DNA from 2 places in the Streptomyces sp. SD15 genome. Region 1 is predicted to be linked to the other one. Evidence: riboswitches for the same ligand, from Rfam matches in the RefSeq annotation. Region 1 holds a riboswitch; the other holds the start of a gene.

Region 1 (4,735 bases):
GCGCCTCGTAGGCGTCGTAACGCCCGGGCGTCACCTGGCGCAGCATGTGCTCGACCTGCCCGGCCGCGGCCGTGCCCGACGCGCTCACCTTCAACCGCCCCTTCGCGAAGACATCACGATGAACTCAACTCATTGCCCCGGAGGCGAACAACCTCATCCGACCGAGCCATGTAACCAGGTTAAGCGGGGATCCTGACAGCTACTTGACGCGCGGCACGGGAGGTCTTCACGACGTCAGTAACCCTGCTGGTAGAACGGGCGCACATGTGCCCGCAACCATTCCCCCACCGGGTCCTGGGCGACGTCGAGAAACACCATGTTCACCGGGCGGTCCACCGGCACCCGGCCGAGCGCACGTCCGAGGGCCGCCAGCGGGAGCGTGGTGGCGTCGCCCTCCCACTGGGACAGTTCGACCCCGATGAACATCACGGGGTCGTCGCCCTCGATGCTGGCCAGGCAGCGGCGTGCGGTCAGCACCACGCCGGTCTCCGCGAACTCGGCCGAGGCCGCGGCCAGGAAGTCGACCGGGTCGTCCTGCCAGTCGGGTTCGGAGAGCCGCACCCGGCCGCCGCTCGCGGGTCCGTCCAGCGGGGTGCGCCCGGACCGGCACACCTCGGCGACCGCCGGTGGCGGCAGCGGGACGCCGACCACACCGCCCGGATTGATCGCGATACCCACCTGCGGGGGCAGACCGCGGGCGAACTCGACGGCGGGCGCGATCGTGAACGACAGATGGCTGCCGACGACCTGGCGGAACTGCTCCTCCGAGCTGAAGACCGGAACGTACGCCTGGCCCTCGATCTCCAGCGTGGGCAGATCGAGGGGGCCGGAGTGAGGTCCGCCGCCGCTGGGCAGGGGCACCCAGACGAAGCTGCGGCCGAGGACCTCGACGATGCGGCCGCCTGCCGAGGGGACTCCGAGGGACGCGGAGAGCACCTCCTCCAGCTCATTGCCCGGCCATCCGCCGTGCGGATGGGGGTGCGGGTGCGCCGGTGCCGGGAAGTCTGGGAAGTCCATCTGTCTACCTGTCTACCGCCTGCTGTGAACCACTGCTCCGGCTGGAAAGGTTAATGGGCTCGTACGACAACGCCGTACGAGCCGTCACGCGGGCAGCCGTACCAGCCGTACCAGCCGTACCGGCCGTCCCGCGGGCAGCCGTACGGGCCGTCACACGTCCGGGCGCGCGAGCTGTCACACAAGCGGCCGTACGAGCAATCGGCCGTACGAGCGGTCAGCTGCCGAAGTCGATCCGGCGCAGCACGTTCGCCGCGTCCCGGTCGAGGAGCACCGCCGAGCCGCAGCCCTCCGGCAGGTCACCCCGCTCGACGGAGCGCAGCAGCCGGGCCGCCGCGCCCCGGTGACGCGCGAACGCGTACCGCGAAACGCCGCGGCCGCGCTCGCGCTGGCCCTCCAGGGCGGTGCCCGGTGTGACGTCGAGCAGCAGCAGGTGCAGGGCGCCGCCCCGGCGGCGGGCCTCGCGGGCGAGCCAGCGGCGCACCCAGGCCTGTGTGCCGCAGTCGTGCACGACGACGCCGGCACCGGAACGCAGCGCGCGGCGCAGGCCCGCGTAGTGCGCAAGGCGGACGAGGGGGCGATAGACCGCGTACGGGAGCCGGCCTGTCATCCGCTCGTCCCAGCGGTCGCGGGTGTCCTGCGAGTCGATGCGCGGGCCCGCGACAGCGCGGCGCATCAGCGTCGACTTGCCGCTGCCGGGCAGCCCGGTGACGACCACCAGGTCGGACGCACCGAAGTGCAGACCATGTGGGCTGCGTCCGGCCCGCTCCCTGAGATCGCGGACGACGGCCGTCGGGAGCGGGCCGCACGCCTCCCGGGCCTTGGCACGGGGCTGATCGGGCAGCGCGACGGCCGAGGTCGTCGCGTACGCCGTGGTCCTGTTCACCGTGATCGTCCTCCCCTGGGGTCAGGAGTCCTTTCCCCGCTGAGTGTAAAGAGAAGGTAATACGCTGTGTCTCCCGTTTCCGTTCTCGGACTGCCACAGGCCGGTTACAGATCCCGGGCTGCCGGTATCCGACCGCGCGTGCGATGATGTGCCCGCCAACTGCATACCGGCCGCTTGAATCCGCGCGGGAGAGTTCCCGGTGAGTCCTTGAGGACCACTGGGGCGCCGAAGGAGCAAGTCCCTCCCTTGAATCTCTCAGGCCCCGTTACCGCGCGGGCGAGGCACATCTGAAAAGCGAGCCGCCAGTGGCTCCACCCAAGGTGCAAGTCAGGATCACCGCCGAGCGGGGTCGTGATGAACCTCTCAGGTTCCGATGACAGATGGGGAGGAACGACCTCGCCGTCATGCCTTGGGAGCCCCACCGATGAGCAGTAACGCATCCCGTCACACCGCGCTAGATGCCCTGCATCGTTCGCTCGGCGCGACGATGACCGACTTCGCGGGCTGGGACATGCCCCTGCGGTACGGCTCGGAGCGCGACGAGCACCTGGCCGTCCGCACGAAGGCCGGTCTCTTCGACCTCTCCCACATGGGCGAGATCACCGTCACCGGCCCGCAGGCGGCCGCCCTCCTGAACTACGCGCTCGTCGGCAACATCGCCTCCGTCGGCGTCGGCCGCGCCCGCTACACCATGATCTGCCAGGAGGACGGCGGCATCCTGGACGACCTGATCGTGTACCGGCTGGCCGAGACCGCACACATGGTTGTCGCGAACGCCTCCAACGCCCAGGTGGTGCTGGACGCGCTCACCGAGCGCGCGGCCGGTTTCGACGCCCAGGTCCGCGACGACCGTGACGCGTACGCGCTGATCGCCGTGCAGGGCCCCGAGTCCCCCGGCATCCTGAAGTCCCTGACCGACGCCGACCTCGACGGCCTGAAGTACTACGCGGGTCTGCCGGGCACCGTCGCGGGCGTAGCGGCGCTCATCGCGCGCACCGGTTACACCGGCGAGGACGGCTTCGAGCTGTTCGTGGCCCCGTCCGACGCCGAGAAGCTGTGGCAGGCGCTGACCGACGCGGGCGCCCCGGCCGGCCTCGTCCCCTGTGGTCTGTCCTGCCGCGACACACTGCGCCTGGAGGCGGGCATGCCGCTGTACGGGCATGAGCTGAGCACTTCGCTCACCCCCTTCGACGCGGGGCTCGGGCGGGTCGTGAAGTTCGAGAAGGAGGGCGACTTCGTGGGGCGCGAGGCCCTGTCCGAGGCCGCCGCCAAGGCCCAGGAGAACCCCCCGCGGGTGCTCGTCGGGCTCGTTGCCGAGGGCCGTCGCGTCCCGCGCGCCGGGTACGCCGTCGTGGCCGACGGCAAGGTCATCGGCGAGGTCACCTCCGGCGCCCCTTCCCCGACCCTGGGCAAGCCGATCGCGATGGCGTACGTCGATGCCACGCACGCCGCGCCGGGCACGCCCGGGGTCGGCGTGGACATCCGGGGCAGCCACGAGCCGTACGAGGTCGTGGCGCTGCCGTTCTACAAGCGCCAGAAGTGATCCCTGGGCATATCCGCCCTGCTCAACTCCCCTCCCCTTGTCATCACCACTCCCCCGCGTACAGGAGAATTCAGGCCATGAGCAACCCCCAGCAGCTGCGCTACAGCAAGGAGCACGAGTGGCTGTCGGTCGCCGAGGACGGCGTCTCGACGGTCGGCATCACCGAGTTCGCGGCCAACGCGCTCGGCGACGTCGTCTACGCCCAGCTTCCGGAGGTCGGTGCCACGGTGACCGCGGGCGAGTCCTGCGGTGAGCTGGAGTCGACCAAGTCGGTCAGCGACCTGTACGCACCGGTCACCGGCGAGGTCACCGAGATCAACCAGGACGTCGTGGACGACCCGGCGCTGGTGAACTCCGCCCCCTTCGAGGGGGGCTGGCTGTTCAAGGTACGCGTCACGGACGAGCCGGACGACCTGCTCTCCGCGGACGAGTACATCGCTTTCACCGCCGGCTAAGGAGTCGTAGGACATGTCGCTTCTCAACACGCCCCTGCACGAGCTGGACCCGGACGTCGCCGCCGCCGTCGACGCCGAGCTGCACCGCCAGCAGTCCACCCTGGAGATGATCGCCTCGGAGAACTTCGCTCCGGTCGCGGTGATGGAGGCCCAGGGTTCGGTCCTGACCAACAAGTACGCCGAGGGCTACCCGGGCCGCCGCTACTACGGCGGTTGCGAGCACGTCGACGTGGTCGAGCAGATCGCGATCGACCGCGTCAAGGCGCTCTTCGGCGCCGAGCACGCGAACGTGCAGCCCCACTCGGGCGCGCAGGCCAACGCGGCCGCGATGTTCGCGCTGCTCAAGCCGGGCGACACGATCATGGGTCTGAACCTGGCGCACGGTGGGCACCTGACCCACGGCATGAAGATCAACTTCTCCGGCAAGCTCTACAACGTGGTCCCGTACCACGTCGACGACGCCACCGGTCAGGTCGACATGGCCGAGGTCGAGAAGCTGGCCAAGGAGTCCAAGCCGAAGCTGATCGTGGCGGGCTGGTCGGCGTACCCGCGCCAGCTGGACTTCGCCGCGTTCCGCCGGATCGCGGACGAGGTCGGCGCGTACCTGATGGTCGACATGGCGCACTTCGCGGGCCTCGTGGCCGCGGGTCTGCACCCGAACCCCGTCCCGCACGCCCATGTCGTCACCACGACCACCCACAAGACGCTGGGCGGCCCGCGCGGTGGCGTGATCCTTTCGACGGCCGAGCTGGCCAAGAAGATCAACTCCGCGGTCTTCCCGGGTCAGCAGGGCGGTCCGCTGGAGCACGTGATCGCCGCCAAGGCCGTCTCCTTCAA
Region 2 (4,735 bases), on a different contig from region 1:
CTCCTCACGGGTGTACGCGTGCTCCCACGCCCCGCCGAGCGAGGCGGCGGTGTGCGGCGCGTTCCGCAGCGGGTTGTCGTCCGCGGCCCACTCGCCCGAGCCGACCTTCTCGATCTCCGTGCGGATGGCGATCATGGCCTCGCAGAACCGGTCCAGCTCGATCAGGTCCTCGGACTCGGTCGGCTCGATCATCAGCGTGCCCGCGACCGGGAAGGACATGGTCGGCGCGTGGAAGCCGTAGTCGATCAGGCGCTTGGCGATGTCGTCGACGCTCACGCCGGTCGCCTTGGTGAGCGGACGCAGGTCGATGATGCACTCGTGGGCGACGAGCCCGCCCGGACCGGTATAGAGCACCGGGTAGTGCGGCTCGAGGCGCTTGGCGATGTAGTTGGCGCTGAGGACCGCCACCTGCGTGGCGCGCTTGAGCCCCTCACCGCCCATGAGCCGGACGTACGCCCACGAGATGGGCAGGATGCCGGCGGAACCCCAGGGAGCGGCCGAGATCGGGCCGACACCGGTCTCCGGACCGGCCGCGGGCTGCAGCGGGTGGTTCGGCAGGTACGGCGCCAGGTGCGCGCGCACACCGACCGGGCCGACACCCGGACCGCCGCCGCCGTGCGGGATGCAGAACGTCTTGTGCAGATTGAGGTGCGAGACGTCACCGCCGAAGTGGCCCGGCTTGGCAAGCCCCACCAAGGCGTTGAGGTTGGCGCCGTCGACGTACACCTGACCGCCGGCCTCGTGCACCTGCGCACAGATATCGGCGACATGCTCCTCGAACACACCGTGTGTTGAGGGGTACGTGATCATCAGTACCGCCAGCTCGTCGCGGTACTGCTCGATCTTGGAGCGCAGGTCCTCGACGTCGACCTCGCCATCCTCGGCGGTCTTCACGACGACGACCTTCATACCGGCCATCACGGCGCTCGCGGCGTTGGTGCCGTGCGCGGAGGACGGGATCAGACAGACGGTGCGCTGCTCGTCGCCGTTGGCCCGGTGGTAGCCGCGTACGGCCAACAGCCCCGCAAGCTCGCCCTGCGAACCGGCGTTGGGCTGCAACGACACATTGTCGTACCCGGTGACCTCGGCGAGCCGCTCCTCGAGCTCACGGATGAGCGTGAGATAGCCCTGCGCCTGCTCGGCGGGCACGAAGGGGTGCAGCTGGCCGAACTCGGGCCAGGTGACCGGCTCCATCTCCGTCGTCGCGTTGAGCTTCATGGTGCAGGAGCCCAGCGGGATCATGCCGCGGTCCAGCGCGTAGTCGCGGTCGGAGAGCTTGCGCAGGTAACGCAGCATGGCGGTCTCGGAGCGGTACTGGTGGAACACCGGGTGCGTGAGGAACTCGTCGCTGCGCAGCAGCGCGGCGGGAAGCGTCTCCTGCGTGGTGAAGTCCAGCGCCTCGATGTCGCCGTCGACGCCGAACGCGGTCCAGACGGAGCCCAGTTGCTTACGGGCCGTGGTCTCGTCGCACGCGATCGACACCTGGTCGGCGTCGACGAGGTGGAGATTGACCCCCTGGTTGCGCGCGCCGGCCACGATCTGGGCGGCCCGGCCCGGCACCCGTACGGTCAGCGTGTCGAAGTAGGCGCCATGCACGACCTCGACGCCGCCCGCCCTCAGACCCTCGGCGAGGATCGTGGCGTAGCGGTGCGTACGACGGGCGATCGTCCGCAGTCCCTCGGGACCGTGGTAGACGGCGTACATGCCCGCCATCACCGCGAGCAGCACCTGTGCCGTACAGATGTTGCTGGTCGCCTTCTCGCGGCGGATGTGCTGCTCCCGCGTCTGCAGGGCGAGCCGGTACGCCTTGTGTCCATCGGCGTCGACGGAGACACCCACGAGTCGGCCGGGCAGGCTCCGCGCGAACTTCTCGCGCACCGCCATGTATCCGGCGTGCGGCCCGCCGAAGCCCATCGGCACACCGAAGCGCTGCGTCGTACCGATCGCGATGTCGGCGCCGAGCTCGCCGGGCGAGGTGAGCAGGGTCAGGGCGAGCAGATCGGCGGCGACGGTGACGACCGCGCCGAGCTCGTGCGCCCGCTCGATGACGGGCTTGAGGTCGCGTACGGCACCGGAGGCGCCCGGGTACTGGATCAACACGCCGTTGATCTCACGCTCCGCGATCTCGGCCGGGATGCCCTCGCTGAGGTCGGCGACGACGACCTCGACGCCGGTCGGCTCGGCGCGGGTCTCGATGACGGCGATGGTCTGCGGCAGGGCGTCCGCGTCGACCAGGAAGAGACCCTTCTTGTTCTTGCCCATGCGTCGGGACAGCGCCATCGCCTCGGCGGCCGCGGTGCCCTCGTCGAGCAGCGAGGCGCCGGAGGTCGGCAGCCCGGTCAGCTCGGCGACCACGGTCTGGAAGTTGAGCAGCGCCTCCAGACGGCCCTGCGAGATCTCCGGCTGGTACGGCGTGTACGCGGTGTACCAGGCCGGGTTCTCCATGACATTGCGCAGGATCACCGGCGGCGTGAATGTGCCGTAGTAACCGAGGCCGATCATCGAGTCGAGCACCTGGTTGCGGTCCGCGAGGGAGCGCAGCTCGGCCAGCACCTCGGCCTCGGTGCGCGCGCCCGGCAGCTCCAGCGCCTCGGCGTTCTTGATGACGTCCGGCACCGCGGCGGCCGTCAGCTCGTCGAGCGAGCCGTAGCCGACCTGCGCGAGCATCTTGGCCCGTGCCTCGGAGTCGGGCCCGATGTGGCGCTGCTCGAAGGGGATTCCCTGTTCGAGCTGGGAGAGCGGAATGCGATGGGCGGTCATTGCGGAGGCCTCCTGGTCTGACGCGACCTTCGAGGGGCACCACGGCGTGGGTGCCCCGACGGCCTCCCCCTCTGTCATCTCAACCTGAGAGCTTCACCGGCCCGTCCGCTCGCTGACGACCCGGCTTTCACCGTCGGTGAGAGCGGAAGCCGTCGACCTCCGCCCTGCTTTCCAGAGTGACCTCGTCCGTGCGGTACGTGGGCCTGAGAGATTCCGGGGAGGATTTGCTCCTTCGGCGCCTCCGATGGTGTCTGGAGGACTCTCCCGCACGGGGTCAGCAGCCGCTTGCCAGCCTACCAGCGAGGACAACGCACGGGCCTTCGAGTGGCCACCTTCCTGAATGTGCTCTTTTGTGGTGCTTACGGATGAGTTGCGACCAAGTGGAGGGCCCGTGCAGACCGACATCGATCCGCGCAACCTGATCGGCCGCAAGGCGCTCGACCGCAACGGCACCAAGATCGGCACCGTCGACGAGGTTTATCTCGACGACGCGACCGGCGTCCCGGAGTGGGCGGCCATACGCACAGGCCTGTTCAGCAGGGACGCCTTCGTGCCCCTGGAGCCCAGCGAGCTCGTCGAGGGCACCCTGCGTGTCCCCTTCGACCGCGCCTTGATCAAGGACGCCCCCGACTTCGGCGTCGGCCGCCACCTCTCCCCCGAACAGGAACTCCAGCTCTACCACCACTACGGCCTGGACGTGACCCCGCCGCCTCCGCCCCCGGACCACGACTTCGGTCATTTGGCGGGCACGGACGAGCCTTGACTTAACAGCTTGTGGGCCCCGCTGACGCGCTCCTTCAGGGGCGCGGGGCTCTGACGTCATGCGGCTCCGCCGCGTAGGCGCGCTCAACCACCGACAACCCACGGCGCCGAACCGACCTCACCCCCCACGGCGATCGCAAACCGCCGCCACCAACGGCAACGGATCCGCCAACTCCAACGCCGAATCATCCGTACGAAACGTCCGTACCCGCCCCGGCTCGGAGTACGGCGTCTCGAACCGCACAGTCACCCGCCCCAGCCCACTCCCCTGCACCCACCCGTGCCCATACTCGGCGTGCCGTACATCGTGCCCCGCCGGCCACCGCCGCTCGGCAGGCGGCACAGGCTCGCCGGCCGACTCCACCCCCACCTCCTCATCGGGATGTTCCTGCGCCGTCTCCAGCTCCCCCGCGGCGGCCTGCGCCCGGGCCTGGGCAAAGAGGTCCTCCTGCGTGTAGTCGGCGAGCCCGGACACCCCGACCCCCAGCAGTCGTACGCCTCCGGTCGTGTCCACAGCCTCCAGGAGCCGCGCGGCAGCCTCCCGTACGACCGTCGGGTCGTCCGTGGGCCCCCGCAGCGTCTCGGACCGAGTCAGCGTCGAAAAGTCGTACCGGCGCACCTTCAGGACGATGGTCCGCCCCGACAGCCCCGCCCCGCGCAGCCGCTGCACGCACCGGTCTGCAAGCCGCTGCACCTCCAGACCGACCCGCACGCGGTCGTGGATGTCCACGTCGTACGTGTCCTCCACCGACACCGACTTGGTCTCCCGCTCGGCCACGACGGGCCGCTCGTCGTGCGCCAGCGCCATCGCGTACAGCGCGTGCCCGTGAGCCTTCCCCAGCAGCCGTACGAGCTCGTCCTCGCCCGCCTCGGCGATCTCCTCGACCGTGGTGATCCCGGCCCGGCGAAGATGGTCCCCGGTCGCGGGCCCGACACCCGGCAGCGTCCGCACGGACATCGGACCCAGCAGCGCGCGCTCCGTCCCCGGCTCTATCACCACCAGTCCGTCGGGCTTGGCCTGCTCCGAGGCGATCTTGGCGAGCATCTTGGAAGCGGCGAGCCCCACCGATCCCGTCAGCCCCGTGACGGCCTGGATGTCCGCACGCAGCTTCGTCCCGGCCAACCGCGCCGAGGCCTCGTCCCAGGCCGCTCCCCCGGCCTCCAGATCCACGAACGCCTCATCCAGGCTGAGCGGCTCCACCAGCGGCGACAG

The links. A riboswitch is a leader RNA that binds a small molecule or an ion and turns the genes downstream of it on or off. The one in region 1 is predicted to bind glycine.
Region 2: linked by a shared signal. The riboswitch ahead of gcvP (aminomethyl-transferring glycine dehydrogenase) and the one ahead of gcvT (glycine cleavage system aminomethyltransferase GcvT) in region 1 are both predicted to bind glycine.

What each region holds. Positions count from the first base shown of each region.
Region 1 is NZ_JBTLMO010000035.1:7,625-12,359, forward strand. It holds gene ACX28W_RS29340 (enhanced serine sensitivity protein SseB C-terminal domain-containing protein) at 1-88, opposite strand, end outside; gene ACX28W_RS29345 (enhanced serine sensitivity protein SseB) at 235-1,017, opposite strand; gene ACX28W_RS29350 (AAA family ATPase) at 1,232-1,900, opposite strand; glycine riboswitch at 2,076-2,181, shown strand; glycine riboswitch at 2,182-2,290, shown strand; gene gcvT (glycine cleavage system aminomethyltransferase GcvT) at 2,325-3,443, shown strand; gene gcvH (glycine cleavage system protein GcvH) at 3,521-3,898, shown strand; gene glyA (serine hydroxymethyltransferase) at 3,912-4,735, shown strand, end outside.
Region 2 is NZ_JBTLMO010000096.1:9,256-13,990, reverse strand. It holds gene gcvP (aminomethyl-transferring glycine dehydrogenase) at 1-2,760, opposite strand, end outside; glycine riboswitch at 2,942-3,037, opposite strand; gene ACX28W_RS42695 (PRC-barrel domain-containing protein) at 3,152-3,523, shown strand; gene ACX28W_RS42690 (DNA polymerase IV) at 3,641-4,735, opposite strand, start outside.